3 regions of the Paenibacillus sp. PK1-4R genome follow, and region 1 is predicted to be linked to each of the others. Evidence: riboswitches for the same ligand, from Rfam matches in the RefSeq annotation. Region 1 holds a riboswitch; each other region holds the start of a gene.
What was found. A riboswitch is a leader RNA that binds a small molecule or an ion and turns the genes downstream of it on or off. The one in region 1 is predicted to bind thiamine pyrophosphate.
Positions count from the first base shown of each region.

Region 2: another riboswitch for thiamine pyrophosphate. It lies ahead of thiC (phosphomethylpyrimidine synthase ThiC); the one in region 1 lies ahead of QNO02_RS17585 (thiamine phosphate synthase).
Region 3: another riboswitch for thiamine pyrophosphate. It lies ahead of QNO02_RS02345 (ABC transporter substrate-binding protein); the one in region 1 lies ahead of QNO02_RS17585 (thiamine phosphate synthase).

Region 1 covers NZ_CP126535.1:4,061,150-4,071,720, reverse strand. The annotation lists gene QNO02_RS17600 (hypothetical protein) at 1-469, shown strand, start outside; gene QNO02_RS17595 (hypothetical protein) at 456-1,439, shown strand; gene QNO02_RS17590 (ABC-F family ATP-binding cassette domain-containing protein) at 1,578-3,128, shown strand; TPP riboswitch at 3,204-3,313, shown strand; gene QNO02_RS17585 (thiamine phosphate synthase) at 3,507-4,202, shown strand; gene thiO (glycine oxidase ThiO) at 4,220-5,392, shown strand; gene thiS (sulfur carrier protein ThiS) at 5,389-5,592, shown strand; gene QNO02_RS17570 (thiazole synthase) at 5,595-6,362, shown strand; gene QNO02_RS17565 (ThiF family adenylyltransferase) at 6,359-7,408, shown strand; gene QNO02_RS17560 (response regulator transcription factor) at 7,528-8,232, shown strand; gene QNO02_RS17555 (C40 family peptidase) at 8,341-8,841, opposite strand; gene QNO02_RS17550 (thiamine diphosphokinase) at 9,138-9,779, opposite strand; gene QNO02_RS17545 (trimeric intracellular cation channel family protein) at 9,962-10,571, shown strand, end outside.
Region 2 covers NZ_CP126535.1:702,005-712,575, forward strand. The annotation lists gene QNO02_RS03270 (YneF family protein) at 1-92, shown strand, start outside; gene folE (GTP cyclohydrolase I FolE) at 326-919, shown strand; gene QNO02_RS03280 (lipoate--protein ligase family protein) at 1,109-1,963, shown strand; gene QNO02_RS03285 (hypothetical protein) at 2,035-2,259, shown strand; gene QNO02_RS03290 (Fe-Mn family superoxide dismutase) at 2,408-3,688, opposite strand; gene QNO02_RS03295 (alpha/beta hydrolase) at 3,838-4,863, opposite strand; gene QNO02_RS03300 (IclR family transcriptional regulator) at 5,223-5,966, shown strand; TPP riboswitch at 6,117-6,230, shown strand; gene thiC (phosphomethylpyrimidine synthase ThiC) at 6,651-8,378, shown strand; gene QNO02_RS03310 (thioesterase II family protein) at 9,404-10,102, shown strand.
Region 3 covers NZ_CP126535.1:489,408-499,978, forward strand. The annotation lists gene QNO02_RS02330 (ABC transporter ATP-binding protein) at 1-249, opposite strand, end outside; gene QNO02_RS02335 (ABC transporter permease) at 288-1,046, opposite strand; gene QNO02_RS02340 (thiamine-binding protein) at 1,046-1,336, opposite strand; gene QNO02_RS02345 (ABC transporter substrate-binding protein) at 1,553-2,593, opposite strand; TPP riboswitch at 2,815-2,927, opposite strand; gene QNO02_RS02350 (NAD-dependent epimerase/dehydratase family protein) at 3,073-3,816, opposite strand; gene QNO02_RS02355 (VOC family protein) at 3,834-4,220, opposite strand; gene QNO02_RS02360 (DUF2798 domain-containing protein) at 4,396-4,905, shown strand; gene QNO02_RS02365 (MFS transporter) at 5,333-6,568, opposite strand; gene serS (serine--tRNA ligase) at 6,956-8,254, shown strand; gene QNO02_RS02375 (hypothetical protein) at 8,319-8,936, opposite strand; gene QNO02_RS02380 (hypothetical protein) at 8,953-9,156, opposite strand; gene QNO02_RS02385 (Ig-like domain-containing protein) at 9,337-10,443, shown strand.

The DNA.
Region 1 (10,571 bases):
TCGGCAGGATGATATAACACGTATGACGGCTGTTCAGAATGTAACACGTTTTGTTGATGCTGTCCGAACGAAAGGATATATTTCACCTCGAATGTTGGCTGAGTTTGAGGAGCAACTGGCCCAGACGGGCAATCTGTATGAGGTGTCGATGGAACATTTACATAAGAAATATGTACCTCATTATACAGACCCGATGGACAGTAACAGTTTTACCGGGACCTATGAGGTAGTGCAGGATGGATATTATGAAGCTCAGATTCGAGAAAGACTATTCCCATCCTCAGGTGTGATACCGGTTGATGATCCTGGCCGAAGATATACGTTGACGACAGGGGATTTTTTCACCGTGACGCTCCAAAATACAAATCGTACACCTTCCATGCTCATTCGTGAATGGTTGAGTGGCACGGCTCAGGCTTCAGCAGTATTTGTAACATACGGAGGTATGGTCCTCAATGAAGATTACTGAGCTATCCATTGTATTTGTGCTGATCTTCTTCCCGCTCTTCTGGATCATCTCACTCCATACCCAAGATGCCGAAGAGGCTCAATATCTTGGTCAACGATACAGATCTGCACTTCAAACCGCAGTCATGGATGCAGGTGCAGTCATGCATCAGAATGAGAAACAAAATGATGAAGCAGGTTATGATTCAACCAAATTTGTTAAAGCGGATAAAGAGCTTGCCTTGTTAACATTTACTCAGACGATGGCTTTGAATATGGGGATTCAGGATGATCCCGCAGCTATTCAAAACATGTTTAATTACATTCCTGCCGTGGTTATTCTGGATTATGATGGCTATTATATGTTGTCCACAGAAACAGAGATGACGGGTAACCGTGAAGATTCTTTCAGGCAAGTGTGGAGCCCCAAGAAACCTTATACATATTCAGATTCTAATGGTAACAGTATTAACTTTACACTGGACGACTACGTATATGCCTATGACGCAAACGCAGGGAAATGGATTGAAGGATTTCAAAAAGAACTGGCCTCAAGCACACAGATTCCTTTACTTCAGAATACCAGCGTATTTGAACAAGTTAGACTAAGCCGGATTGTGACTACTGTGCAGGATGATCTGGCTGATGTGATTAACCGCCATAATGAGTTTGCCAGAAAGAACGGTATTTCCTATACGTTCACGATGCCCCTGGTTGCGCAGGAAGATTGGTACAACTCCATTAACGATACAGGGATTATGGCCTTTATCCAAGGTATAGGTGTGGGTGACCAGAAGATCAACAATTATGCGATCGGTGGAGGCAGACTTGTGAAGAAAACGGCCATCGTAGGTGGGGTAGATCCTTTAACGGGTATCAGGTACTATTACCCCTCCACATGTGGTAATGGTTACCGTGCTGAAGAGGTGTTCACAGACGCAAGACAAGCAGCTGCGCAAGGCTATTTCGAATATAAATGCTCTAATCGTTAGGGTAGCCTGTATGACAAAATCATGTAAGAGGTTCTTGAACTGTTTACATTACTTTCAGAAAAGACGGGACCTGTGCTAGAATAGGGTTTCGGAACAATAACAAAAGTAATGTCTAATAGATAGGAGCAACCTCATCTTATGAGTTTATTGTCAGTAGAGAACGTAAGTCACAATTTTGGAGATCGCACGTTATTTAAAAATGTATCATTTCGTTTACTTGCCGGAGAGCGCGTAGGACTTGTTGGTGCCAATGGTGTGGGTAAATCCACATTAATGAACATCCTTACCGGTAAATTGCTTAAAGATAGTGGAAAAGTGGAATGGACACCTAAGGTCCGTTATGGATATCTGGATCAGCACACGAAGCTTACCCCAGGCAAAACCATTCGTGACGTGCTTAAGGATGCATTCCTTCCGTTGCTTGAATTGGAAAAAGAAATGATGAATATTACGGACCAGATGGCAGATGCAGATCCAGATAAGCTGGAGCAGTTGCTGGAAGAGATGGGCGATATTCAGGAACAACTGGAACAGGGCGACTTTTATCTGATTGACGTAAAAGTGGAAGAGATGGCCAATGGTCTTGGTTTGTCCGCAATTGGTCTTGATCGGGATGTCGCAGCTCTAAGTGGTGGACAACGTACCAAGGTGCTTCTTGCCAAGCTTCTGCTTGAGAAACCTACAGCTCTTTTGCTGGATGAGCCGACCAACTATCTGGATGTAGAGCACATTGAATGGCTGTCACGTTACCTGAAGGACTACCCGCACGCGTTTCTTTTAATCTCCCATGACACGGAATTCATGAATGAAGTCGTAAATGTCATTTATCATTTGGAATTTGCCAAATTAACGAGATATGCAGCGAACTATAACAAGTTCCTCGAGATGGCTGATATGAATAAAGCCCAGCATATTGATGCATACGAGAAACAGCAAGAGTACATCAAGAAGCAGGAAGATTTCATTCAGCGTAACAAGGCACGTGCTTCAACTTCAGGTCGAGCGAAGAGTCGGGAGAAACAGCTGGACAGAATTGAACGTATTGATCGCCCAGATGAAGCGGCCAAACCAACGTTCAAATTCAAGGATGCCCGTGCGAGCAGTAAAACGGTCTTTGAGGGTATTGATTTTGAAATTGGATATACGTATCCTTTGCTGCCTAAGATGACAATGACAATCGAACGTGGTGAGAAAATTGCCATCGTAGGTTGTAATGGTGTGGGTAAATCGACGCTGTTGAAAACCATCCTGGGAAAAATATCTCCACTCAGTGGAAAGACTTTCTTAGGAGATTACCTCGAAACAGCCTATTTTGAGCAGGAGGTTCGTGCTGGGAATATCACGCCGATTGAGGATGTCTGGAATGAATTTTCACATTTGACCCAAAATGAGGTCCGAGGTCATCTCGCTCGCTGCGGGTTGAAAAATGAGCACATTACTCGTCCACTTAATATGCTGAGTGGTGGAGAACAAGCCAAGGTTCGTTTATGCAAACTCTTGATGCGTGAAAGCAATTGGATTCTATTCGATGAGCCGACGAACCATCTGGATGTCACAGCCAAAGCGGAGTTGCAGCGTGCTTTGAAAGAATTCAAGGGAACGGTGTTACTGGTATCTCATGAACCTGATTTCTACGAGGGATGGGTCACCAAAACATGGAATGTCGAAGAATGGTCTGAGAAAAACTAAACGATTCAAGACAATGTTTAACAGAAATGACGGTGACAAAAAAAACCGTCTATGGTAACATAGGCTACAACTTCATATGAACACTAGGGGGGCCGCACGATGCGGCTGAGATGGAAGAATGCGATTCCGGACCCTTTGCACCTGATCTGGATCATACCAGCGTAGGGAAGTGGCGAGCGCGTTTCAGTGAATGACGTGAGCAAACGGCAATTCGAAAGAATTCAACCGTCTTGCTTAGTAAATTGAAACATGCAGTTGCGTGTATAACGTTATGGCTATAAGGTCTATAGCTTTATTGCACGAAATGAACTGTATGTATCAGTCAGTCATCTGGTCCTATAATTAATACGCAGCCACTCCCCTACGGGAGTGGCTTTTTTGTGTTTTCATAGCATTCAAGTCTGGAAGGAGATGAACAGTACGGTAATTTCTCATGAACATGTTCAAGAATCATTTGAATTGCATGTTGTATCTACGGGTGCAGGGGATCAGGCATCTTTTGTAAAAGCTGCAAAGGACGTTTGGCCTTTGGTGGACTATATTCACATACGAGAAAAACAACTCACATGGCAAGACAAGATCGGTTGGGCTCAAAGTCTGCGTAGCGTTGGCATTCCATCTTGCCGCATTGTTATCAATAGTTCAGAACTTCCTCCACAGAATGACATTTATGGCGGTGTACATTGGGGGCAAGATGCGATACGAAATTATAACCCTGCTGTTATAAGCAATGTGCAGCGCCTTCGTCTGGGTGTATCTGTTCATTCAATCGATGAGGCAAAAATCGCTGAAGAACGGGGAGCCGATTATCTTTTCTTCGGGCATGTCTACTCAACCAACAGTAAGCCTGATCTTGACCCCAGAGGATTACATGCTCTTGCTGAAGTGTGCAGGCGTGTCTCCATTCCTGTCATGGCGATTGGGGGCATCGAACCGGGAAACATTCAAGCTATTCGCTCTGCAGGGGCACAGGGAGTCGCCGTGATCTCGAATGTATGGGCGAGCGAGTCACCGGATCGGGCGGCTGCATTATTAAGGCAGGCTATCGTTGCTACAGAAAGTCTGAGTCCCTGAATCAAGGAGATGAGAGGATGAAAGAGATCGTTATTGATAAACCAGATAAGTTTCATGCAGAAACGATTATTGTAGGTGGAGGCGTTGTTGGTTGTGCTATCGCTTATGAGCTTGCTTCCCGTGGACAGGATGTGCTGTTGCTGGAGCGTTCGGCGATTGCAGGAGGCACTTCTTGCGCGGCGGCTGGAATGCTGGCGGCAGACAGTGAGGATTTTGCTCATCCTTTGATGGCTAAGCTTGCCAGACAGAGTAGACAGTTACTTATCGAGCAACAGGTGCTAATGGCTACACTCAGTGAGGTAGAGACTGGCCTGCAACGCCAGGGATTCCTAACTCCTTTTCGTTCATACAGAGAATTAAGTAGTTATAAGGACAATCGGAAGTCTGCGTTGTCTGCTTCTGCTGATGAGGTATGGTGGGATCGTTCCGTTGTGCAACAGGAGGCATCATGGCTTAACAGAGATACGTATGGAGCCTACTACAGACCTTACGAGAGTGAGATTCTTCCAGTCCATCTAACGAAGGCATATGCTGAATCCGCTCAAGCATTGGGAGCACGGGTTATGGAGGACATACAGGATATACGTGTGCAAGCAAACGAACTTGGCGTGCAGGGAATCACCACATCGATCGGTGAGATGAGATGCAAACATGTCATTATAGCGGCTGGATTACAGAGTGAAGAGTTGATGAGACATGTGAATCTGAGCATGCCTGTGTGGTCGGTAAAAGGAGAAATAGCCGCCGTTCAGTTCTCAGATGAACATGCAGGGTACAGACCTGACAGAACGGTGTATGCAGAGGATATCTATATTGTTCCCAAAGCCAATGGCGAAGTTTGGCTCGGGGCAACCAGTCTGCCAGGCAGAACGGATCTTAACGTTTCTGTACAGGGTGTCCAGAAGCTGCTAACAGCGGCTACCCACTGGGTACCTGGGATGAAAGAAGCACAATTTATGCGAGCGTGGGCAGGCGTAAGACCGGCAACTCCAGATGGACTGCCTTATATAGGTGCTTGCAAGAGTATACCAGGGCTGTTCGCCGCCTTTGGGCATTACCGCAACGGTATCTTGCTTAGTGCGATAACAGGCAGGCTTATCGCTGAGTTGCTCGCTGGCAAAAGCTCAGAAGAACTCGGAATTGAGGCGCTGAGTCCGGAGCGATTGAACAGAAAGGGAGTGGTGCAGTGAATATCATCGTTAATGGTCAACGGATGGAGATTGAAGACAGATTGAATCGTGTGGATAAACTGCTTAAATCTTTTGATCTGCAAGTCAAGACTGTAGTTGTAGAGCTGAACAAGCATATTTTAACCCGTGAGTATCATGAGTCAACGGCATTAAGAGAAGGCGATCGAATTGAGATTGTACATTTTGTAGGAGGCGGTTGATGATGTTGAATATTGGTAAATATACGTTTGAGTCCAGATTGTTGCTCGGAACAGGCAAGTTTTCGGATCTGGAAGTGCAAAGTCAGGCTGTGGAAGCATCTGAAACGGAAGTTTTAACCTTTGCTGTTCGTCGTCTGAATCTGGAGGAGCGCAACCAGAAGCATTTCCTGGATACATTGGATCTGGACAAATACACTCTTCTTCCGAATACGGCTGGAGCTTCCAATGCGGAAGAGGCGGTGCGAATTGCCGAGCTTGCGCGGGCTTCAGGACTTTGTGATATGATAAAAGTCGAAGTCATCGGAGATGGAATGACGTTACTCCCAGATCCGATTGAAACGTACAAGGCTTGCGAAATTTTGCTTGAAAAGGGCTTCACGGTATTGCCTTATATTTCGGATGATGTCATTCTGGCCAAAAGGCTACAATTGCTTGGCGTACATGCTGTAATGCCTGGCGCTTCTCCCATCGGAGCTGGCAGAGGCATCATCAATCCCTATAACCTTGAGATCATCATTGAGCAGGCCGTTGTACCTGTAATTGTGGATGCAGGATTGCGCTCCCCAAAAGATGCTGCTTATGCGATGGAACTTGGTGCAGATGGCGTATTGTTAAATACAGCCGTATCCGGATCAGGGGATCCAGTGAGCATGGCTAAAGCGATGCGATTGGGGGTAGAAGCAGGTAGATTGGCATATGAGGCAGGCATGATTCCCGTAAAGCGTTATGCAGCAGCCAGTAGTCCTGTGGAAGGAATGGTTCATACATGACAGATCAATTAACATCCTCAGAACAGGCGGTTCGTTATTCCAGACAGGAACGTTACGCGCCACTTGGCAAGGAAGGCCAGGCCAGATTAAAGGGCAGCAGAGTTTTAATTGTAGGCGCTGGCGCACTCGGAACAGGAATTGCAGAAACGTTAGTTCGTTCAGGAGTTGGACACTTAACAATTGTGGATCGTGATTATGTGGAGTGGAGTAACCTGCAGCGACAGCAATTATATGTAGAACAGGACGCGATTGAACGGATGCCGAAGGCGGTGGCAGCGGAAAAACGGTTATCTGCCATTAATTCCACGGTTCATGTGGAAGGGAAAGTGTTGGATGTCAGAGTAGATGAATTGGAAGAACTCGTTCAGCATACCGACTTGATCATGGATGCAACGGATAACTTTGATACACGATTACTCATTAACGATATGGCACAGAAACACCGTATTCCCTGGATTTATGGTGGATGCGTAGGTAGTTACGGCATCACCTATACGTTTATGCCTGGAGATACGCCATGTTTAAATTGTTTGCTGGGTGAAGTCCCTCTGGGTGGAGATACATGTGATACGTCTGGTATCATACCTCAAGCGGTACAGATGGTAACGGCAAATCAGACAGCAGAAGCGATGAAGTTACTTAGTGGCAATGCCAATGCATTGAGACGTAAGTTATTGTCATTTGACGTGTGGAGGAACGAATACATATCCATCAATGTGGATGGTGCGAAAAAGCAAGACTGTCCTTCCTGCGGCACTTCGGCAACATATCCATATCTTTCTGCGTCCAATCTGGAGAAAACCGATGTGTTATGTGGCAGGGACACCGTTCAGATCCGACCTGCACGGCGTATGAATCTGGATCTTCAACATACGGCGGAACGTCTGAACAGGCTTCAAGAAGGAAAAGTGGAATCCAATCCGTTTCTGGTTTCTTTTACAACAGGAGTCCATAGAATGGTTATTTTCCAAGATGGACGTGTCCTCGTACACGGAACAAAAGACACAGCTGAAGCACGTACGCTCGTCCATCGCTACTTTGGTTAAAGCAAGAAAGAAGCAAAGTCTGTTCCCTTGAGGGAATGGACTTTTTCATATTACGGCATGCTATCTGTACCAACCATTGCTGCGAGCAGTGGGGATAGAGACAGGCCGGGTGAAAAAGAGTGAAAACAGTCATTTTGCTGATTGGAGCAGGAGAACAGGTCAGCCGTATTCAGGATATTTTATGTAGCGAAGGGTACGAGGTGCAACGAATGAAGTGGTCCCAACTAAACCAATCCGTCGAGCCTTCGTTGCTGCATATTAAACTGATCATCCTGGTAGAACGGGAAGAGGGAAATGAACATTGTGGCCAGGATCAGAAATTAGAGTTAAAACGATGGATAGATAAGGGTCAGGTTATACCTCTACTGGTTATTACTTCAAATGCATCTCCTCAGTTCATCGTGGAATGGCTGGATTACGGAGCTAATGACGTGATGGAGGAACCGATCCACTTAACCGTGATGCTTGCCAGAATACGAAATTTATTGCGTGTTTTTGCGAATGCAACACCAGAGGGTGAGGAAGTAATTGTAGTTCATGATCTTAAAGTCAATTTGCGTTCAAGAAGGGTAAGTCGTACGGGTGAATACCTGACATTAACGCCAAAAGAGTACGAATTGCTGGAATTCCTGGCCCTGCATGTAAATGAAGCATGTACCCGGAGTGATATTTTGCGGGAAGTATGGGGATATGAGTATGCGATGGATACCAACGTTGTGGATGTGTATATTAAACATCTAAGGGTTAAGGTGGATAAGGGAAGAAGTGTGAAACTGATTCATACGGTGCGTGGGATCGGTTACATGCTTCATGATAAAAATTAGATGTATCACCGAATTCCATGAAACTCCAGTTTAGACTGTGGCGAAAAAAGGGTAAATAAAAAGACCGGAACATATCGTCCGGCCTTTACTTACTAGCAATATATAATTCTAAAGTACACGACGAGCTTTAACATACGTTCTCTTCCAAGTACCAGAGTCCAGATCAGAGAGGGTTACGCCTGGAGATCCATACGTATGCAGAATCTTACCATTTCCCGCATAAACACCTACGTGAGTGACATTAGAACCGGTAGACCGGCTACCACTGGAGAAGAATACCAGATCTCCGACACGCAGATTAGCTTTAGACACAGCTTTACCTTCTTTGGATTGTTTCACGGAAGTGCGCGGCAAATCTACACCATACTTTTTGAAAATATATTTCATAAAAGAAGAACAGTCAAAAACTTTGGTTGTTGATGTTGAAGCACCAAATTTATATGGAGTTCCAGTAAATTGTTTACCATAGTTAACAATCTGTTGACCTGTGGATACAGAAGCAGTTGCTGCCTGTGCAACAGGTGCGTTAGTCATTAATACAGCTCCAAAACCTAGTGTAGCGCACAACCCGACGGTTACGGCCTTTTGGACAAAGATGTTTGTTTTCATGTTAGTTAGTACCTCCAAAATTCGTTTTCGTTAAGTTGCTAGAGCGAGTATAACAGCTTTGTAACAGCCTAGAAATTGGATAGGGAAGTGTAATCCCTTGCGCCACAATGGTTTGGGTATGTTTATTAAAATATGATTAAAAATGTCAAAAAATTAATCATTGACGGACGAAGAATAAAGATGAAACAACAAAGACCCTTGAATATCAAGGGTCTTTGTTATGTGTGAACCTATTTTCTTCATTCAATCACTGGTTACAAAAACGTAATAAATAACTATGAAGCATTCGAATAGATTCAATCTTTGCTCTGAATTATCAGTAATAAGCCACTATCAATAGTGACTGTACCGGAGGAGCCTAAGAGCTTGTTGCTTACACCCAAGGATTGTCCCATGCGAATGGTGGCTTGATCTAGCGGATACATAAAACCATCTAGAGTTATTCCTGCAACTTCATGAGTCAAGGGCAGCAGAGAAACATATTTATAGTCTCGGTGTTCAACCACAGCTTTGGATGTGGTCAGTGTCATGTAGTTGTGTTTGTCCTGAATGGCACAGGAGATATGATGTTGCATCGCGCGAACCATGATATGTACATTAGCGAGAGTGTGATCCATACGTGTACCTGTAGCACCTAACATTAAGATGTGAGAAGGTTCGTAATCTAGCGCTGTCTCAAAAGCCATTTCTGTATCAGTAAGATCCTTATGAACAGGGTCACATGTAATGAACCGAATGCTATTGTTGCTTACAATGATACGTTCCTCTTCAGTAATGGAGTCGAAGTCTCCAACTGCAATGTGAGGCTGAATGCCGTGTTCAATTAAAAATAATGCACCGCGATCGGCCGCGATGATCATATCATCTTCTCGTATTTCCTGAAGTAATTCTACAGATAAGTTTCCGCCTGTAAAAATAACTATCCGTTTCACCGTCATTTTATTTCATCCTTCCTAGTTCAGAGAAAAATAGTTCATTGTTCAAATATAATGTTGGAACCTGTACAAATATATTCACCAAACCAGTATAATCCACAAAATGTGGTTGCACAATTTCAGTGCTCGCGGATACAATGGGTAGAGCGACATGGAGATGACTTGAAAAGTGAGGTTTGAACAGGTTGGACTTACACATTTTTGAAGTATTCAGCATTATAGGCACTATCGCATTTGCAATGTCCGGTGCCTTCGTAGCAATGGAAGAGGAGTATGACATTCTGGGTGTACTAGTGCTTGGACTTGTCACGGCATTCGGAGGCGGGATTATCCGGAATGTACTTATAGGTATACCTGTAACGACACTGTGGAGTCAGGGATCACTTATTATGTTAGCCTTAGTATCTGTAGCGATTGCGTTTATATTGCCTCTCAAGTGGATAAGTCACTGGAAGCGAACAGAGGCGTTGTTTGATGCAATCGGACTCGCAGCATTTGCAATTCAAGGGGCGCTGTACGCGGCGAACATGGGACATCCTATTAGCGCAGTTATCGTTGCAGCAGTAATGACCGGTATTGGTGGAGGCGTTATTCGTGATGTGCTTGCGGGACGTAAACCGCTTGTATTGCGTGACGAAATTTATGCTGTATGGGCAATGACAGCCGGTTTTGTTATAGGTATGGGTTGGTTAACAACGAATGCCGGATTATTATTTTGTTTCGCGGCCGTTGTGTTCTTCCGGATGTGTTCTGTACATTATAAATGGAAACTGCCACGTCGTTCGTTGGTGCCAT
Region 2 (10,571 bases), 3.4 Mb from region 1:
CCCAGCAGATGATGAAGAATCAGCAGCCAGGAGCGAAAATGCCTCAGCCGCAACAGCATCCTGCGCGTAAAAGTTCGGGCCGCCGAAAATAATAGCAGGGAATAACTGCTTAAAGTACGTGTTCAAAAAGTTGGGTTTTCAGTACCGAGAAGATGGGATGAAGCTAGAAATGGAGTAGCGGAGCGTAGTAAACTACGTGAGCAACGGACATTTCGGCTGAATTTCATATTCGACGTTGATGATGCCGTTAGGCATCCATCGTAATCAAAAGCGTACTTTTTGAACAACCTCTTAAAGTATGTGGTTCGAAAGGAGGCGTTCGGCAGTGGCTGGCGTTAAAGATTATTTGAATTCAAAAGTATCCGACAATCGGGAGAAGATCGAGTATCATGTAGAGCAGATCCTGAAATTGATCGGAGAAGATAGTACACGTGAAGGGCTGCTTGAAACGCCCGCACGTGTGACCCGGATGTATGAAGAGATTTTTGGTGGATATGAAGTAGACCCGCGCGATGTGCTCGGTGTCACGTTTGACGAGAATCACGAAGAACTGGTTATCGTCAAGGATATTGTCTACTACAGTCAATGCGAGCACCATATGGCGCCGTTTTTTGGCAAGGTGCACATTGGGTATGTACCAAGCGGCAAGATCGTTGGTCTGAGCAAAATGGCTCGTCTGGTCGAAGCGGTAACACGTCGCCTTCAAGTTCAGGAACGTATTACTTCACAGATCGCTGACATTCTGACAGAGGCCGTTGAGCCTCATGGAGTTATGGTCGTTGTGGAAGGCGAGCACTTGTGCATGTGTTCCCGCGGCGTGAAGAAACCGGGAAGCAAGACGGTGACGTCTGCTGTACGTGGTTCTTTCCGTGAGAATCCGGCACAACGTGCAGAATTCTTGTCTTTGGTGAAAGATTAAGATCAGGTATGTCCACTCGCTGGACAAGCCGGATGAGTAAGTTCCTTTGGTTTTGGAAGTAGCAGTTTCTAAGCCATAGGATGTGATATAAATAAGCCGTGTTCCTTGGGAACCGGCTTATTTATATATGCGTTGTCATTCCTATATACTGGATACATATGAATTCGTTAAGCCGGAGGTAATGAAACGATGAGTGTACCTTCCCATTCAGATCAACCGGTTCAGCCGGAAAAGGGACTACAGGCAGATAAACAGGCTACATTGCGTCTACAAATCTGGGAGACACCACTCATGCGACAAGGTAGTAGTGTACTCGAAGCTTTTGCTTGGGAAGAAGTCATGTGCAGGCGGGTTGGGGCAGGGCATCTGCCTGTTGCACATATATGGAGACACCCAGATGCCTTTGTAGCGGGTTTGCGTGACCGCAGGTTGGCACAGGCTGTAGAAGCGATGGAACGGATAAGAAGCCAAGGGACAGCGGTCTGTGTTCGGCCTTCCGGTGGAGCGGCAGTGCCCTTGAATCCAGGGGTAGTTAATGTGTCACTGATTCTGCCTAATCCCGGACATGCCATCAATATTCATGATGATTTCCGGGAGATGGCTTCGATTATTGCCGAGTCGCTAACGCCGTGGTCGAATCAGGCGCAAACTGGTGAGGTTCAGGGTGCTTTTTGCCCGGGAGACTATGATGTCAGTGTAGGTGGGCTGAAATTCTGTGGGATTGCCCAGCGCAGGCAGGCTAAGGCGTATATTATTACTGCTTTTATCATCGTGGAAGGTCAGGGAGATCAACTGGCAGCGGACGTGCGTCAATTTTATCAGCATGCAGCAGGCGGGGCGAGTGAAGGATATCCTGATGTTCAGCCTGGCACGATGGCAAGTCTGAAAGAATTGGCAGGTGTACCTTCAGCTGCGGCATATACTGCGGCTTTGGTTCGAACTCTGCGTGATCGCTATCCGCAGGCGGAAGCCAGCAGGGTGCTTAGTGTTGGCTCTGAAGAAGTACGTCTCACAGCTGAGCAGATGAAACTGCGCTATGATTGAGTTCTTGATAATCGGACTTGGAATTGGGTAATAGAGATGATATGATGTGATTTCGGAAGGAGGGTGTTAGGATGGAAACGTTGAGATATACGTACTTATATGAGGTTGTATCTACAGGCGAAAAGTCTGAGTTCAGCCAAATGGCAACAAGCAAGGAAGAGGCTGCTGCACTGATCGTTGCTCGTATTGCAGATCTGGAGTTTACAGATGAGGCAGATATCAAGCTGGGCGACCTGATTGCTATTAGCAAACAGGTTGGCGACAACTATGTAGCGTGCGAGGGCTGTGCTTCTTAAGTGAGCATTTTGAAATAGGAAGTCTCTCAAAATATAAGCAAGTCTCTTTTTAAAAGAGGCTTGCTTTTTTGTCTACACCATAAGAGATATCTTTCAGTCATTCGGCTGGAGATATCTCTTTTTTTCTCTCATCCATCTAAGCTCAAGCTTAATAAGGCGGCCACAACAACTTGCGTGCTGTTTCGTACCGTTCAGCTACAGCCGGCCAGTAGACGACATTCCACCAATCCTCGATATACTTTTTACGTTCATTCTGATGTTTCAGATAGTAGGCATGTTCCCACACATCCAGTGGCAGGAGCGGTACGATATCGGACTGGGACAGGTTCTGGTGTTTTTCCGCCTGCAAAATCTCCAAACGGTGTGCTCTCGGGCTCCAGACAAGCATCGCCCAACCACTGCCTTCCACTTTGTTCGCGGCTTCCGTGAATTGATTCTTGAATGCTTCATAACTTCCGAAATCCCGTTTGATCTGTTCTGCGAGCATACCGGAAGGTTTACCGCCTCCAGCAGGATTCATAATGGTCCAGAAGATCGTATGCAGGTAGTGGCCTGCCCCGTTGAAGGCGAGTTCACGTTCCCAATGTTTGATGAGTTCAAAGTTATTCTTTTTTCGCGATTCCGCCAGCTTTTTCTCTGCTACATTTAGTCCGTCCACATAAGATTGATGGTGTTTGTCATGATGGATACGCATCGTCAGCTCATCAATATGTGGCTCCAGCGCATTGTACGCATAGGGAAGGGGAGGCAGTGTGTGTCCTCCAATGGGAACCGGCTTTTCTTTTACAGGAGGTGCTGTAGAGCTGGGTGTGGCTTGTGTTGTTCCGGTAGAAGGCGGTTGAACGGTTGCAGATTGGATCTGAGCTGAAGCGGCAGGTGCATTTACATTTCCCTCTGGAGAAGTTGGAGCTTCTGAAGCTTGGCGTTGGATGTTTCCTGACCCTGACGTATGCAGCGCATTTTCCAGAAAAAGTGACGGCTCCGAATCCGTTTCGCGCAAGATGCCAGGTTGGCCAAGCGTATCCAATACGCCCAGAAAATATTCCGATTCGCGGATAAAATGCAGAATGAGTACTTTGGCAAGCGGAACAGCTTGCACAGCAGCACTTTGTTCCAGAAGAACATACAGCTGTTTGATGAACTCTCTCGATTGCTGCCGAGCTGCCAACACAAGTTGATCGATACAACGAACCATGTAGGGAGCAGGTGGATGGGTTGCGGGCAATAGTTGTTTTAAAAGCTGATTGGCTACTCGCTCACTGTTTGCAAAGGTAGCCTCCCATTCCTCCAGTAGCTTGACGTATGGGGGCTCCAGATCAGGAACCAGGGCACGAATGACGAGTGTATGTTCTTTCTCCTGCTCTTTCCAGAAACGGATTTCCTCCAATGTCCGCAGAGGCAGTAGGTGACCATATCCATACCAGTTCATCTATGTTGAACCTCCTTCAGATGAAATTCATTACATGCAGACCATCTGTTCATGCGTCCCAAGAGTATATTCCGCGAGCTTGTTGTCCTATGATTGCAAAAAAAAGAGCCCCTGAGGGCTCTGGAAAAAATTCGATGATTGAAATTTGGTTATTCTCCACTATTCGTGTTTTGCACATCGTCACTGCTTGTCTTCGTTACATGACTCAGGAAAGTTGAGACACGGCGCAGGTATTCCTTTGGATGTTCCCGGAAGATCAACTCATGATGCGCATCCTGGACAATCCATACATCCGAGTACGGATTGGTCTGATTGGCGGCGAGTTGCTCCGCAATTGGATAAGGCGCCTTCTCGTCCTCTGTACCATGGATAAAGAAAATCGGGAACGGATAATCTTCCTTTTTCACTTCCTGATACGGGATCTGTTGCAATCCGGTACCATTCAGAACAGGGAACAACAGATTCATGATCTCGAGTGTGGGCTGACGCGGGAGATCGATCTGGTTATGAATGTTGTGGTACAGTGTATCCGGCTCAAGCAGGAACGTACTGTCCAGAATCATCGCATCCACTTCCTGTGTAATCAGCCCAGTCTGAAGCGCCGTACCGGCACCCATGGAGAAACCCCACACAACCAGTTCCTGCGCACCGCGCTGCTTGGCGAACTGGATGGCACCCAACAATTGCTGTGACTCAGCTTTGCCACCTGTGGCTACAGCTTTGTTCACCTGTGAGGCGAAGCCATAATCGAACATGACCACGTTGAACCCAAGTTGATGGGCATAATGTGCCAGGTCATACATGGGTACCCATGTTTCTTCACGATTGGCACCATAGCCGTGACTGAAAATAATCGTTTTGCTTGCAGCATTGTCAGCAGGTATATACCATCCCTGCATCGTCCGGCTGCCATCTGCTGCCGGGAACGTGATGTCTTCGTACTTCATGTTCTTGGCCTGCATCGGATTGGAGAAGACCGGCGCTACCGTTGGATTGGATAATACCCATGCGATGTAACCATGCAGTGCAATAAAACAAAACAGTAGAAAAAATACAACGGAGAGCAGCAACGCTACGATAATATGTTTGAACCGAATCAGCCTCGGTGATAGGGAAGAGGGCAGATCGGACACTTTTGTTTGCAGCGGGGCTTCGCTCTGGGATGTTGGATACATGAATGCCCCTCCTTTGAAGTTCAGTTGAAGATAACAACGACATGAAAAGAGAATTGCGTCGATTTCAGAGCCTGCTTCAGAGCGATATCTTAATCTAATATATCTTTATCGTATGTTCCAGTATAGTCAAAGTCAATTGATTGAGGGCATTTGTTACGCAATTGTTATATAGTTCTTAAGATATATGGGTAACATTACCTTAGTGTGTAAATTACAGGGGATTAAGTCTTATAAAAAGGAAAAATTTACAGGTTGGCCTATTTCGATTTTGGCTCTTTTTGGTTTACAGATGAGACCGTTTCTCATATAATTTATGTAACCAAGTTTCATGTGATGAAACATGAGGAGGGCATTATGCCATGGAAGATCGCAAGTTAACCGTCCGGGCTGTGGAACGGGCGCTGGATATATTATTATGTTTTACCACACGCAGTGATCTAGGACTCACCGAAATTGCCAGCCAGATCGGCCTGCACAAAAGTACAGTGCACCGTTTGATGGCTACGCTGGAGGATCGAGGGTTCGTGATCCGTGATGCAGCAACAGAGAAGTACCGACTTGGCATCCGAATCTGGGAACTGTCGGCTCATATGTCCCGCAGTGATGATCCCGCTATTCTGCTGCTGCCTGCGATGGAGCGACTGAGAGATCGATTGGGGGAGACCGTGAGTCTGTACCTGCGTGATGGGAGTGAACGGATACGGATTCAGGCTGTGCAAAGTGATCAGGCGATTCGCCGAGTCGCCCCCGTTGGTGTTAGACTCCCGCTGTCTGTGGGCGCTTCCAGCAAAGTTTTGATGGCGTTTGCCACGGACGAGGATCGTGAAGAACTGATGAACGGCCCGGAATGGCCGGTGTTTATTGATCCCGCGGTGTATTTGGCGCAAATGGGAGATATCCGGGATAACGGATATGCGACGAGTTATGAGGAACGTGAGCCGGGAGCTGCCGCGGTATCTGTACCGATTATGGATCGCAGAGGCAATATTGCAGCTGCGCTCTCGGTCTCAGGGCCTGTCAGTCGACTCTCGCAGGAGACATTGCATGAATACGCACCTGTATTGAAGGATGCTGCTACGCAGATGGGGCTCATGTTATCCTGATGTTTATGTAAGTTTTTTTCTCCAATGGAGTTTGATCATTTGGAATATAAAGGTTGTTTTTATGTTCCGGTTGCGCTACTCTGTAATGGACGGCCCTACGGGGCCAGCTTCATTGAATATGAACGGCGGCTTATGTAAGCCGCAACTTACTAACGTTACTGGGGGAGTCCGAATTGTCCGGACTGAGACGGAATCGCATGAGATTCCGGACCCTTTGCACCTGATCTGGATCATACCAGCGTAGGGAAGTAATCGGCGATATGACCTCAACCACCTCATGATGTGACCCTTGTAGTCTCCGTTAAGGAGCTGATTGAAGGTGCATTATTGGTGATGGACATAAAAGTCGGTTCCTTCGGGGACCGGCTTTTTTATATACAGTGAACGGGCTATATAGCGCGTACTCCATTGACTTCTTTTTTCAATAACCTGCGAAAGTGGGCTTGTATGATGAGAGAGAAGTCACCATAGATTCATGATCTGTGGCAGCCTCCGTCTGTTGTGAACTGTACATGAAAAGTGTCTCCCCTGGTCTGGCGTAGGATCGCTCTTTCTTCTCTGCATTGCGCATGATTTGGGACAGGTACGTAAGTAAGCTAATGACGATACCAACCAAACAAGCGACGAACACTGAGGAGGAGACAAGCGAACATGAGTACAGGAAATCAAACGGGACAACAAGCGATGGAGCAGGAACATAACGGTCAGCAGGTGGAAAAAGAAACAGGAGCGGCCGGACGGATTCAGCCCTTTCCGGGCAGCCGCAAAGTCTACATTCAGGGCTCACGGCCGGACATTGCTGTACCTGAGCGTGAGATAGCCCTTCATGACACGAATACTCCCCAAGGGGTGGAGCATAACGAACCGCTACGTGTCTACGATACGAGCGGGCCGATGACCGATCCCGAATTTCATGCGGATATCTGTGCAGGTCTGCCAGCCCTGCGTACCCGCTGGATCACAGAGCGTGGCGATGTTGAAGCTTATCAGGGTCGTACGGTTAAACCGGAGGATAACGGACTAAAGCCCGGAGGGAAGAAAGCTGGAGCCGAAGAGTACCCTGGATTGCGTGGCAAACCGCTGCGAGCACAGACAGGACGCTGTGTGACTCAGATGCATTATGCGAGGCAGGGAGTCATTACGGCAGAGATGGAGTTTGCCGCCATTCGTGAGGGCGTAGAACCGGAATTTGTAAGGCAGGAGCTGGCGAGTGGACGTGCGATTCTGCCATCCAACATCAATCACCCGGAGAGTGAGCCGATGTTGATCGGTCGTCATTTTCACGTGAAGATCAATGCCAACATAGGTAACTCTGCCGTATCTTCCTCCATTGAGGAAGAGGTCGAGAAGATGACTTGGGCGGTACGATGGGGATCGGATACGGTGATGGATCTGTCCACAGGCAAAAACATTCATACCACCCGGGAGTGGATTATCCGCAATTCACCTGTGCCGATTGGTACGGTGCCGCTGTATCAGGCGCTGGAGAAGGTGAATGGCGAAGCGGAAGCGCTGACCTGGGAGTTGTACCGTGATACGCTCATTGAGCAGGCAGAGCAGGGAGTGGACTACTTTACGATCCACGCAGGTGTACTGCTGCGTTATATCCCCATGACCGCCAAGCGGATGACAGGCATTGTGTCTCGCGGTGGGTCCATTATGGCAGCATGGTGCCTTGCGCATCATCAGGAGAATTTTTTGTACACCCATTTTGAAGAAATCTGCGAGATTATGAAAAGGTATGATGTGGCGTTTTCGTTGGGAGATGGACTTCGTCCAGGCAGTATCTACGATGCCAATGACGAAGCTCAGATGGCGGAACTGGCTACGCTCGGGGAACTGACGCAGATCGCATGGAAGCATGATGTGCAGGTGATGATCGAAGGGCCGGGTCACGTGCCGATGCATAAGATCAAAGAGAATGTGGACTTGCAGATGGAGATATGTAAAGAGGCACCGTTCTATACGCTGGGGCCGCTGACGACCGACATTGCTCCGGGATACGACCACATCACATCCGCCATTGGTGCGGCCATGATTGGCTGGTTCGGCACGTCCATGCTCTGTTATGTTACACCAAAAGAACATTTGGGCCTGCCCAACAAGGATGATGTGCGGGAAGGGGTCATCGCCTACAAGATTGCAGCCCACGCCGCCGATCTGGCAAAAGGCCATCCACGTGCTCAACGCCGGGATGATGCATTGTCCAAGGCACGCTTCGAGTTCCGCTGGCGTGACCAGTTTAACCTGTCACTGGACCCTGAACGTGCGCTGTCCTACCATGATGAGACGCTGCCAGCAGAAGGAGCCAAAGAAGCTCATTTCTGCTCCATGTGCGGACCGAAGTTCTGTAGCATGCGCATCACGCAGGACATTCGTGCCTTTGCGGCGGATATGAGTGCATTTAATTAACAATACGTCTTACAATGTCATTGACGTTGTGAGACGAGATTTTTTATCTGAAGTTTTGCAAATAGGAGGCTCTTCATCTACAAGTTGTTGCTAAGCGGGTTAAACCATAACCTGTTTTGTTGGAAGCTATAACTTGTTGTTTGATTAACATGTTTCCATCCTCATCTAGGGGCAAAGTAATAAGCAAATGCGCGACTTATGATTTAATCGGTCAACAGCATCGCGAGCTCTTTGTATATGACAAACGGCCGATCTTCGATTATTTACTCTGTTTCGATCACACCATCATTTTTAATTTTACTCTCCGAATTATCAACACTGAGATCTAAGTAACTCTACACGGAAAATATCATTCCAAATCAATTAAATACCATGAAATGAGAGTTCTCAGGTTAAATATGTCGCCTGACCATCTACTGTAACGGATTAATTGGGTTTCACCCAGACTGAACAGTTAAATTATTCACACAATGTTGAAGATTCTAACGCAAGTTACTATATGGAGCTACTGAAAAAACGTAAAATTATTCAAATGTTAGCATCTTAATCTCCCATCCGTCTTGTTGCGTTTCTGATTGGGTGTTTATCTATTTTGTTAAACATGGAATTAAATGGTTATATGTAACAACTGATTATATTTGTCTTTGTGAAAACTCTAACTTGAAAGCCAAAATCAACTTGACGACTGGCATATAGAGGGATACCATGGAAAATGTGGGTATATAACCGTCAATTTCTGTATTTAAGATGGATGTACTCTTCTATCTAATTATAGAGCTGAATTCCTGGAAATTACTAATTAAATAGAGTTATATAGTAATTTTGACGAATCCGCATCCATAATGAATTTTAAGTATTCCTTGTGAAGTATTGTCATTTGTATTCTTAAATCTATATTAAACACTCTATGAATGTGAGTTTTCAACCGTTAAGTTTTATTCTTCATCTGACTCATTTAGGATGAGAACACTTTTATAATAAGTGACTGAATTTTAAAAATAAACTGTGAGAGATGGATTTGAATTATGAAATTATTTTGTATACCTTACGCTGGTGGTTCTGCTGCCATCTACAATCAATGGTCAAGTCAATTAATTGGAATCGCTGAGATTATCCCTGTGGAGTTGGCTGGTAGGGGCAGGAGAGTGCACGAACCCTTTTATCGATCTTTTGAAGAAGTAGTGGAAGATGTTACATCAATTATTGTGCAGCAATTAAGTGGAGATCCCTATGCGATTTTTGGGCATAGCTTGGGGGCTATTCTCGCATATGAAACGACTCATAAACTGAGAAGTATGGGTTATAAGGAGCCTCGCGCCGTTTTTTTCTCTGGAAGATCTGCCCCGCATGTACCAGACAAGGATGAAAAAATCGTTCACGCGCTCCCAGATGAGGAGTTTATACAACACTTAGTGGAATTAGGTGGAACACCGCCACAGTTTTTTGAAAATACTGAACTGAAGAATCTTTTTTTACCTATCATTAGGTCGGACTTTCGATTATCCGAGACTTATAGTTTTAAAGAGAGAGACGACAAATTTCTGTGTGACACTTATATTTTTTATGGTAAGCAGGATGATAATCTATCAGGAGATATAAAAGAGTGGGATCAAGTGTGTGATAGCGCTTGCAATTATTTTGAATTTGATGGGGATCATTTTTTTATCCATAGCCATTCGCAATCTGTTATAGAGGCTCTTATTAAAGGTCTAAATTCTGGCTAGTTGGCAAGATTCATGATAGTTAGGATGAGCTAGGATTGTGCATAGCTATATTCAACAGAATTGAGGTAGTGTTTTTTATAAAAAACTCTTTATTTAAGCCAATGAAGACACTTTCCAAGATTCCCAGAAAACATTCTTCAACCCGTGGGACAAAAGTTTATTTGAGCATCTACAGTCAGTTCACTACGTGATTTGCCAGAAGAACGTTATAATTCATGAAAAACGGTCTACAGTCGATTTTGTAAATGGAGAGATATAGAATTACTTGTCACCATCTTCTGAGCGCTTCAATTAGAAATTGATTTTGAAAACGTAAGCATTGATTCTATATCGGTTAAAGAGACAAAGCTTATGGCTCAGAAGCTATTCGGATTGGATTAAGGCAAAACAAGCGTCCTACATCAATCCACCTAAAGTAAATAATGAAAACGTTAGGAAAGTCTATTGGTTCTTGTATAAAGAGCGCCAC
Region 3 (10,571 bases), 3.4 Mb from region 1:
GCCAGAAGGTCCAACGATAGCAACAAACTCGCCTTGCTCCACAGTCAGGGACAGGCCGTTCAGAACCGGTAACTTGCTCCGCCGTTCACGGAATGATGCATGAACATTAACAACGTCCAGTGCAGGTGGAACCGGAGCAGGAGTGGCAGGTCGATCAGGCGTAGCCGGGTGGAGTTTTTCATTGTACTTTGGCTCCATTACACTTGCTCCTCGTCCAGGCTGGACTTGTTTTTCCTGTTGCCGATTCATATGGTCATCACTTCCTAATATACAGATTACATGCTTTACTACCGCTTCTGTGGCCGCCAGCGCACGAGCAGCTTCTCCAGTAGTGCAATGAGCAGGAAGAGCAGTAAGCTGAGAGCGACAATAATCATGATTGCCACGAATAAACGATCGGTGCGATAAGCCGACTTTTGCAGCATCATATAATAACCAATACCCTTGTCTGCACCAATCCATTCGGCAATGATGGCACCCATCACGCTATAGGTAGCGGCGATTTTGACACCGGAGAACACGGATGGCAGCGCATGGGGAAGCTCCAGCTTCCAGAAAATCTGATGACGTTTCGCACCAGCCATGCGCATATAGTTCATCATCGCCGCGTCAGTACGGGTCAAGCCATCCATCGCCGCCACTGCAACAGGGAAGAAGCAGACGAGGATGATCGTAATCAGCTTGGGCAACAGCCCGAATCCGAACCAGATTAACAGGAGTGGCGCGAGCGCGATGGTCGGGATATTTTGACTAAGAATAAGTAAAGGGTACAGGGCTGACTTGAGAAAAGGGACCAAATGCAGCACCATCGCTATCAGTAATCCGACCGCTGTGCCAGCCGCGAATCCAATCAGCGTTAACTGAATGGTTGCGGAAGCGTGCATGCCAAGCCGTTCGGCCTGGGTTGCCGCTTCGCGGGCGATGTCGGACGGTGCAGGCAGCATCCATTTCTCAATATGGAAGAGGGAGACGGCTCCCTGCCATATCGCTATAAAGAGAATAACCGCCACAATGGGCGGCCATACACTTTTGAAATAGGCAGGCATTAGCGATACTTCTCCGTCAGGGTGTCCATGCTGAAGCCGGTAGGGCTATGGGCGATTTTGATCTGGGAGATGATGCTTGGGCTGCCAGCCTCCACGAGTACCTCGTGCATTTTACGGACAACCTCCAGCAGTTCCTCCAGTTCCCCCTCCATCGTGGTGTCGAGCGCGTTCACCTGATATTTCAGGCCGGATTGCTGAATAACTTCAATGGCGCGATCTACATAAGGGTAAGAATTCTCGCCATTTGGCGTTTTGGGAATAACCTGAATGCTAAGTAATGTGCTTGCCATGAGAGATCACTTTTCCTTTCGTGATAAATTGCATGAATTGAACCAGGTTTACACTCATCACTCCGATTGCAGTACCCTCTTACGATCACTGTTATCCCCGGATTTCTTTAATGAATTTCAATGGAGGAAATCCGGGGATAAAGGTGAGCGCTTCGCTTCTTCAGATGGGTTCTGCACTCTTCGTTCTTGTGTAAAAAAGTTAAACTTAAGCAAATTTTATTGGGGTAAAAAATCGTTCGTATATGCCTTGCTTACATCGATCTGTTCATCCAGCAGTTTTTTGCTAAACATCCAGTCGGTGTAGTTCTGCCATACTTCCTGCTTTTGCTCACCCCAGCGCGGGGCGTCATCCGTGTACTTTGGACTAAGCCATTTCTGGCTTGCCAGTACCAAGTCTTTATCTAGATCCGGTACGGCCTTGATCAGAATGTTCGCTGCGTCTTCGGGATGATCAATCGCATATTGATACCCTTCTGAAGTGGCTTTCAGGAATGCTTTCACCAACTCAGGGTCGTTTTGGATCGTCTGCTCGTTTGTTACAAGGACAGGTGTGTAGTAATCCAATGCATCTGAATAATCCTTCACATATAACATGTCGATCGGTTCTCCGCGCAGTTCGGCTTCAATACCTGTCCAGGCGTAGAAAATCCACGCGAAATCAATGTCCCGTTTCACTGCGGTGAAAAAGTCAGCGTCACCCATGTTAATGTTTTTCACTTTGGATACATCGGCTCCGTCGCCTTCCATAATGGATTGCATCACGGCTTCTTCGACTGGGGAACCCCAACCGCCATAGGTTTTACCTTCAAAATCTTTCGGTGATTTGATATTCCGATCCGCCGGAGCAGCGAACCCGGATGTATTATGCTGAATAACTGCTGCGATGGAGACCAATGGAACACCCTGTGTGCGGGCTTGAGTTACACTCTCCTGATAACTTACGCCAAAAGGCACTTCATTCGAGGCAACCATTGTATCTGCGCCACCGGCACCTGGTTGTACAATCTCTACATTCAAGCCCTCAGCCTTGTAAAAACCTTGATCTACAGCCGCATATAGGCCGGTATGATTCGTATTCGGTGTCCAGTCGAGCACCACTTTAATATCTTTCAGGGCGGCAGTGTCACCTTTGTTACTGCTTTCCGCATTTGTGTTGCTGTTCTGTTCTGCCGGGGCAGCTTCTTTGCCGCCACATGCGGCTACAGTCACCATAAGCACGCATAAGAGCATCAATCCCATCGTTCTACGCCATTTCATCTGTAATTCTCTCCTTCGATATGTCCGGCCGAGTGGCACGGGGTACTCCTTGGCTTCATATCCAATCATCTTGCATAAATCAACAGATTTATACCAGTTGAGATCTGAATAACGTCACTTTTTTTAGCTCTCTGGCTATATAAAAGAACATTAAAAAAGCGTCCCGTATTCCGGGACGCGTGCAGGCGTTAGAGAGGTGGCGTTCAGCCATAGGGCTGTGCCATTTCGATATACTCCGATTCCTACGCTGGCATGATCCAGATCAGGTCTAAGGGTTAGTATCTTGGTGGGATACACTCTCAGCCGGCCAATTCCGACTCCCCTGGGAAACTATGAAGTTACGGGCATTACTAGGTGTAATTATAGGCCAGCGGGTGGAACGTGTCCAGTCAGGAACTGGATGGGGACACGTATGAACTTATCAAACAGGCCGTTATACATATGTATATCAGCCTGTTTAGATGTGTTATTTTCATTAATTATCGTGGCGAATCATATAAGGCAATCTGGCTGAGTGCAAATGCATCGGATTTTGGGGCATAACCTACCTGTTTCTGAGTGGTTTCCAGATTCAATCGTTTAAACCGATTATTCGAGATCCCATGCAGTATGGTGAAGGGCTCCAGATTGGTAGCTGTAATTGCTTTGAACATCAAATCACACAAGTCAGCCGGACTAATATACGCGCTCATATCCCTTGCTTCCAGCGCTGGTCCGTCCGGTTGAAAATCATCATATGCACCTATACGTATTGCTACACTTTGTAAACCTTCGGTATACGCAAAATAGGAAGCGAGCGATTCTCCAAAACATTTGCTAACCCCGTACAAATTCCGTGGGTGTGTTGGCATGTCCGGATAGACTTGAGCATCAATGGGATACCCCTCAATCGTCTGTGCACTGCTCGCCAGAATGACTCTTTGCACACCTTGGTCCTTAGCTGCACGGAATACATTAAATGTACCTTTGATATTGATGTCCAACAACGATTCATAGAATCCGGCATTCGGGGAAGGGTCTCCCGCCAGATGTACTACCACATCCATGCCTTCGCAAGCATGCTGACAGGCTTCAGGGTCTGTCACATCCAGTGTCATGATCTCATGGTCGGTTTCTTGATACGTATGCAGTCTGTCGATATTCAAATCCGTTAGTCGCAGGTGATATGCTTCTGACAAGTCCCGGCCAATTTTCCCGGCTGCGCCGGTAATTAAAATGTTCATGAAATCAACTCCAATTCTTAGCGCTGGAAGAACTCAATCCATTCCTTTTCAGGTCCATAGATGAAGAAATAGCGGTAACCGTTAGGCAGTGTAATAATCTCTCCATCAATAAATACGGCTTTGGTGGCTTGGATGCGTTTGTACTCAGAATCAAGGTCATCTACATGGATCGCAAAATGGTGTACCGTACCTTCGGAAGGCAGCTTGTCGCTGTATCCTTGAATTAACTCAATCTCAGTCTCATTACTTCCATTGAAGCCGAGAAAGGCGAGCTGAATGACGCCGTTGGTATGCGTCACCCGGTCTTTCAGTTCCAATCCAACAACCTCCGTATAAAAACGAAGTGTAGTATCCAGATCACGGACGGCAATGCCAACGTGGTCGATGCGCTTTTGAAAACTCATAATCAAAATCCTCCATATGTAGTGAATGTTTCTACCATTTTAAGGGATATCATAGGGCTGTACTACATGGTTGTCAAATCCAATTTTAAATTGGAAAAAATCATAATTGTTCACAGAATGTTCACTTATGTGGAGGGTTTGGTCATCTCTATAATTACGAAGGTAAACAGAGAGGATGAGAGAATTGCCAACCAGCAAGAAGGAACAGATTATTTTCGGATTAATGATGTGTACAGGAATGGTCTTGGTCATGATGTTCTTCAATCTATGGCACAGTGGGTTACTCGGCAAGATGTCCCCGCTTGAGATACTGCTTCAATTCATACTATGTTTTGTCATCGCGTTTCTGGTGGAGTCTTTCATTGTTGGCCCTGTGGCGAGAAAGATTGCATTTTCTATGCCCTTCGACAAGTCCAATAAGATTCTAGGTGTGCTGGATATGTCATTTTTTATGGTGATTGGCATGGTTCTGATCATGTCTTTGTATGGAATGATCTCGGCATATCTCGCTGATCAATTAAGTGGGTCATCCGTACTCCGTACGTATCTCCATACAATCGCTCGTAACTTCAGCCTGGCGCTTCCATATCAATTGATCATTTTGGGACCACTCGTACGATATGTATTCGGTAAATTCATCAAGGATAACGGGCCCGTAATGCCTGTCGTTAACAAAAGTGTGTGATTCGGTTGGCCATAAGTATTTCCTGGGCAATCTTGTGCAAAAGAATAGATATTATTCTCACCTTTAATGAAAGGTGAGAGAGAGGCAAAGATAGGGCACTTGCCACGATGATTACAGCGCTAACGAATCGAGGACACCTTATTAGTCCAGTTTTTAGGGAATAAAAAATCTAACGAATCTCAGCGGCGTTATTATGCAAAAAACCTCCAACGAGACCTTGAATTTGAGATAATTATCTATAATAACGTCTCTAGGATTCGTTAGATTTCAAATATCCTGAAATGCAGATAAATAGCGTGTGCTAGGTTCGTTAGAACAGAGTATCGCTACAAAAAAATGTCCACTGTCAGGTCATGACAGTAGACATTTCAATCTCATCTCAATAATAGGTAATTCTAATTCTCAGGACTGCAACGACACATAACTGTTAAGTCGCTGGATCGACCACATGTTTGTTCTGCCATTGATACGTGATCACGCTAATGACAAGCAGGCCAACTGCAAAGATCGCAAGCATCCATGCAGACTGATTAACTGCCAGATGATCAAGACTCCATCCCGTAGTCAAAGGCAGAATGGCACCGCCAACTCCACCTGAGGCAATCAAAATGCTGGGTGTGGATTCTTCTGTTCCGGGCAGCAGTTTACTGGCGAAGACAAGGGCAATGGAAAAAATACCTGACATCGCAAGTCCAAGCAGCAAGATGATGAGAAATGCAGACCAGATTTGGTTTGTAAATGGAAATACCATTAACAAAAGAACAGATGCAAGACAACTGTACAGGACATAGACGCGGTATTGGAATTTCTCTGCGATATACCCGGCGAAGAGTCGTCCCACGGACATGGCAATCCAGAAACAGGTGACACTAAGCGCTGCTCCGGCTTCCTTCATGTTCATTTTCTCAATCAGAATCGCTGGCATGAAGTTCGCAAGACTCATCTCTGTGCCAACATATAGGAAGAAGAAGAGGACGAATAATACCAGAAGAGTTCTGTTACGGCCACGATAGGTTGGACTGGATGTACTTGCAGATGCGGGATGCATCTCACCCGATGTCCCAGCAGTGTGGGCATGTACTGAACCGTTATTAGAACTACGTCGCTCCAGAAACTTATCGAGTTCACCGAATGATCCTTTTGCCCAGAAAACAAAGGTCAGCGCTGCGCAGATCGCAACAACGAGAAAAGAAAGGCGCCAGTATCCGGCAGCAATCAGACCGCTGGCAATGAGCGGCATGACCATCGCTCCGATCCCAAATAACACTTCCAGTCGACTCATGGCAACGGCTGTATTGTCTTTAATTGCAGCGATGATAATGGTGCCAATAACAGCTTCAACCATTCCGAATCCAAAGCCGGCAGCGGGTGCAATGACGAACATCCAGCCCCATGGTGGCAACAACATATAGGATAATTCTGCAATGCAGAGCAACGCTGTGGCGATTAACAGGCCTCCCCGTTTACCAAAGCGTCTGTTCAGCCATGGAGATAACAATACACCACCGAGGAATCCGGCAAATTGAGCAAAGATCAGCGTTCCGCCTTGGCTATAATCTTTGCCGTAATGTTCAAGTGCAACCGGTAAAATGGAACCGAGCACAACGTGGGCAAGTCCAATCAGGAAATAGGACAGACATCCGATCCAAAGTAATTTTTTCATAAAGAACTCCTTCTACTTATATACATAAATTGAGGATCACAATAAAGCGCAATCTTGAAGACAAAGTCTATCATAACAGGACATGTTACGATGTGCCATGAATTCCTGATCGATACAGAAGGTTGCAATTTGGTCCGGCGTTCGTATATACTGAGACCAACAATTACAGATCGGACCATGCCGTTGAAGAGCATCCAACTCGGAGGCGTTTTCGCCAGGGGAGCGATATTTCCCCAAGTTAACCGGAACCGCCCGTTATCGCGGACCAAGAGGCTGGAAGCAGGATATCCTGATTCAGCAAGTTGGGTGGCACCGCGAGCAGAGCGCTCCTCGTCCCAAGGGATGAGGGCGCTCTTTGTATTTTTACAGCCAAAGGAGACGGTGACCATGTTAGAAATGAAATGGATTCGGGCACATGCAGAAGAGGTTCAGGCAGCAGCAGACGGGAAAAAAATCAAGATCAACATTCGCACATTGTTAGAGCGTGATGAAGAACGTAGAACACTTTTGCAGGAAATGGAAGAAGGTCGCAGATTGCGCAATACGTTATCTGCAGACATTGGCAGACTCATGCAAGCTGGGAATCGGGAACAGGCAGAGGGTTTGCGGGCCCAGGTGAAACAGATCAATGAACAGTTGGAATACGTGGAAGCGAAGCTCGCCCCTGTGCAGGAGGAAGTAACCAAGCTGCAATGGCTGGTACCCAATATCGTATCCCCGGATACCCCGAAAGGCACGTCGGATGCGGATAATGTGGAGCTGCGACGTGTGGGAGAGGTGCCAACGTTCGAGTATAACACCAAAGATCACGTGGAGCTTGGGGAGTTGCATGATCTGATCGATATTCCTCGTGGAGTTAAGATTGGCGGTACGCGAAGCTATGTATTGAAAGGTGCGGGCCTGTTATTACATCGGGCAGTACAGCAACTTGCGCTTGATCTGCTGCTAAAGCACGGGTTTACACCAATGGAGGTTCCGCTGATGGTCAGGGAGGATGCGCTGGTGAACACCGGATTCTTCCCAACCGGTCGAGATCAGGTCTATGAACTCGAAGGGGAGAACAAGTGGCTGGTGGGAACTTCTGAAGTGCCGCTGGTCTCGTATTATGCCGATGAGATTGTTGATGTTCAAGAGCCTGTGAAGCTGGCCGCGGTATCGACGTGTTTCCGCAGTGAAGTTGGCTCCGGCGGACGGGATGTACGCGGATTGTATCGTGTGCACCAATTTGCCAAAGTTGAGCAGGTCATTCTCTGTGCCCCTGATGCGGAAGAATCGGAGCGCATGTTGCAAGAGATTACAGGACACGCTGAAGAATTGTTGCAATTATTGGAACTGCCGTATCGTGTTGTCGCTGTATGTACCGGGGATATGTCGCAGAAAACGTACAAACAGTATGACATCGAGACCTGGATGCCAAGCCGCGGTGCATATGGAGAAACGCATTCGTCGTCGAATCTGCATGATTTCCAGGCTCGCCGTTCAAATATTCGTTGCCTCGATGCCGAAGGCAAGTTGGCCTACTGTCACACGCTCAATAATACGGCGGTGGCATCGCCGCGTATCCTGATTCCGTTGCTTGAGAATCATCAGCAGGAGGATGGAAGCATTCGCATTCCGGCAGCCCTGCGGCCCTATATGGGCGGGGCCGAGAGCTTGATTTTGCCAGAGCAGGATGAAGTGAAGTAGAGAGGTTAGGTAACGCTCTAGGAAGTGAAGAATCAGCAAAGGAACCCCTTGACAGGGGTTCCTTCTAATTAAACATATGATCTGTTACCCACTGGTACTCTTGTTCAAGTCGAGCTGCCAATTTGGGATCTTCTTCGGCTGCAACTTTTCTCATGTATGTTAAATCAATCGTATCAAATTGACTGTAAATCAGGTAACGTGCCCACTCCAAGCTTCGGGCATCTGTCCAGTACTCGGAGGCTCTCAATCGATCCAAAATAAGGTCATCTATTCCAATTACGTAACAGTAGCCTTCAGGTGTTAATAATTTGATAATCTTGTCTTTTGAACCTTCCAGTGTATCAGAAGGTATTTCGATAGGGATGTCCATTTCGGAGACATAATAATGTCTTCCTTCGTGAACGAAACCCAGATGATCAAATAAACTTCGGGCCAAATCATCTCTGATCATGACCAGATCAACATCAGCTGTCTTGTAACTTCCAGAAGTGTATAGTTCAACAGCATGTCCTCCAACAATAATGGCTGGATCTGCATCTAAATCATCAAGAATAGGAGTAATAATACCCATCACATAGAACTCTTTTAAATCACTTTTGGTCACATCAGCTGCAAGTTCCTTCAATTTTTGTTTAGCCCATTTAATTCTTTCCTGCATTTCTGGTGTTTGAATACGTTCCATGGTTCACCTATATTCTTTAACGCAGCTTCCATTCACGCTCGTTAATGATTTCAATTTGTCCAGATTCAAGGGCTTTTTTGAAACGATTGCGGGCTGTTTTCATCAATAGAACCATTTCGTCTTCAGGACGAATCTTGGTGGATGTCGAAGTGACTATAGCTTTCATACGTTTACGGTTATTTTTAGGTGAAACCATATCAAGCAAATTCTTTTCGATCATACATACCCCACCCCCATCTTTTAGGTTTATTAAAACAGTATTACGCGGCCTTCCCATATTATACAATGAAAATCATGAATTGTTCCAAGACTCCCACTTACGAAATTCAACTTTATGCAATTCGTATCCGATATAATATAATAGAAGTAAAATATTGGATTATGGGAGATGGAGATAGAAATGAGTAGAATCAAACTGGCGCTTCGAGGCACACTTGCTCTAATTATGACATTAACAATACTGGTCCCTTCGTTGGCCTTGGCGGCTACTGGTGACGTGAAGTCGATTGAAATAACCAATAGCAGCCCGCAGAAGATGAGTGTTTCCGAAACAGCTGCGCTTCAGGTGATGGCAACGGTAGAAGGTTTTGATAACAAGCAGGATGTTACCGAGGGCGTGACTTGGTCCACCAGTAATGCAGCGGTTGCGACGATGGTGAAAGGCAAAGTCAAGGCTGTAGCCGCAGGCGAAGCAACCATTTTTGCAGAGGTAGACGGGGCTAAAGCCCAGTTGGTTGTCCAGGTGCAGGAGAAAATCAAAAGCATCAAAGCTTCACCGAAATCCTACAGTTTCGTTAAAGGCAGTGAAAGTACACTTCCCAAAGTAAGCATTGTACGGGCGAACGGCAAGGAAGAAGATGTGACGTCCGAGATTGTGTGGTCCGTATCCACTTCTTCGGCTGTGCTGGAAAACGGTAAAATCAAAGGCGTTACACCCGGCAGAGTATTGCTGCAGGGTAAATACGGAACAACGATCGTGAAAGTCCCTGTTGCTGTGACGGATGAGATTACCAAAGTCGAGGTTACACCTGCCTCAATGCAGCTGAACATCAAGAAGTCCAAAGCGTTGAAGGTGATCGGCACCTACGCAAACGGCAAAACGATTAACCTTTCGAAACAAGTGATATGGACCTCTTCCAATACAAATGTAGCTATCGTGAAAAATGGAGCAGTCAAAACGCTGACAGAAGGACAAGCCACCTTGACAGGAACTTATCAAAATCAGACAATAAAGGCAGAGGTTACCGTTGTACCTTTACTCAAAAAGCTGATTACTGGCCAGAAAAAACTGGTCTTGTCTCCGCAGGGAAGTACAACGCTGAGTGTGATGGCCCAGTATGATACGGGCAAGACCACTGTTGTGACCAATAGTGCGGTATGGAGCAGCACAAAGCCGGGCGTAGCGACAGTAACAAATGGCAAGATTGTGGCTGTAGGCAAAGGTAAAACGTCCATAACGGCCAAGTGGGGCAACAAAAAAGTGACGATCCCTGTTACGGTAAAATAAATCTTCATATAATGAAGTGCTTTGCATCAATTCAAAGATAAAATCAGTACATGACACGTTAAAATCATCAATATCATCAATGTAACAGACAACTAGGGGCGTAGACATACGCTCCTTTTTGGATATAT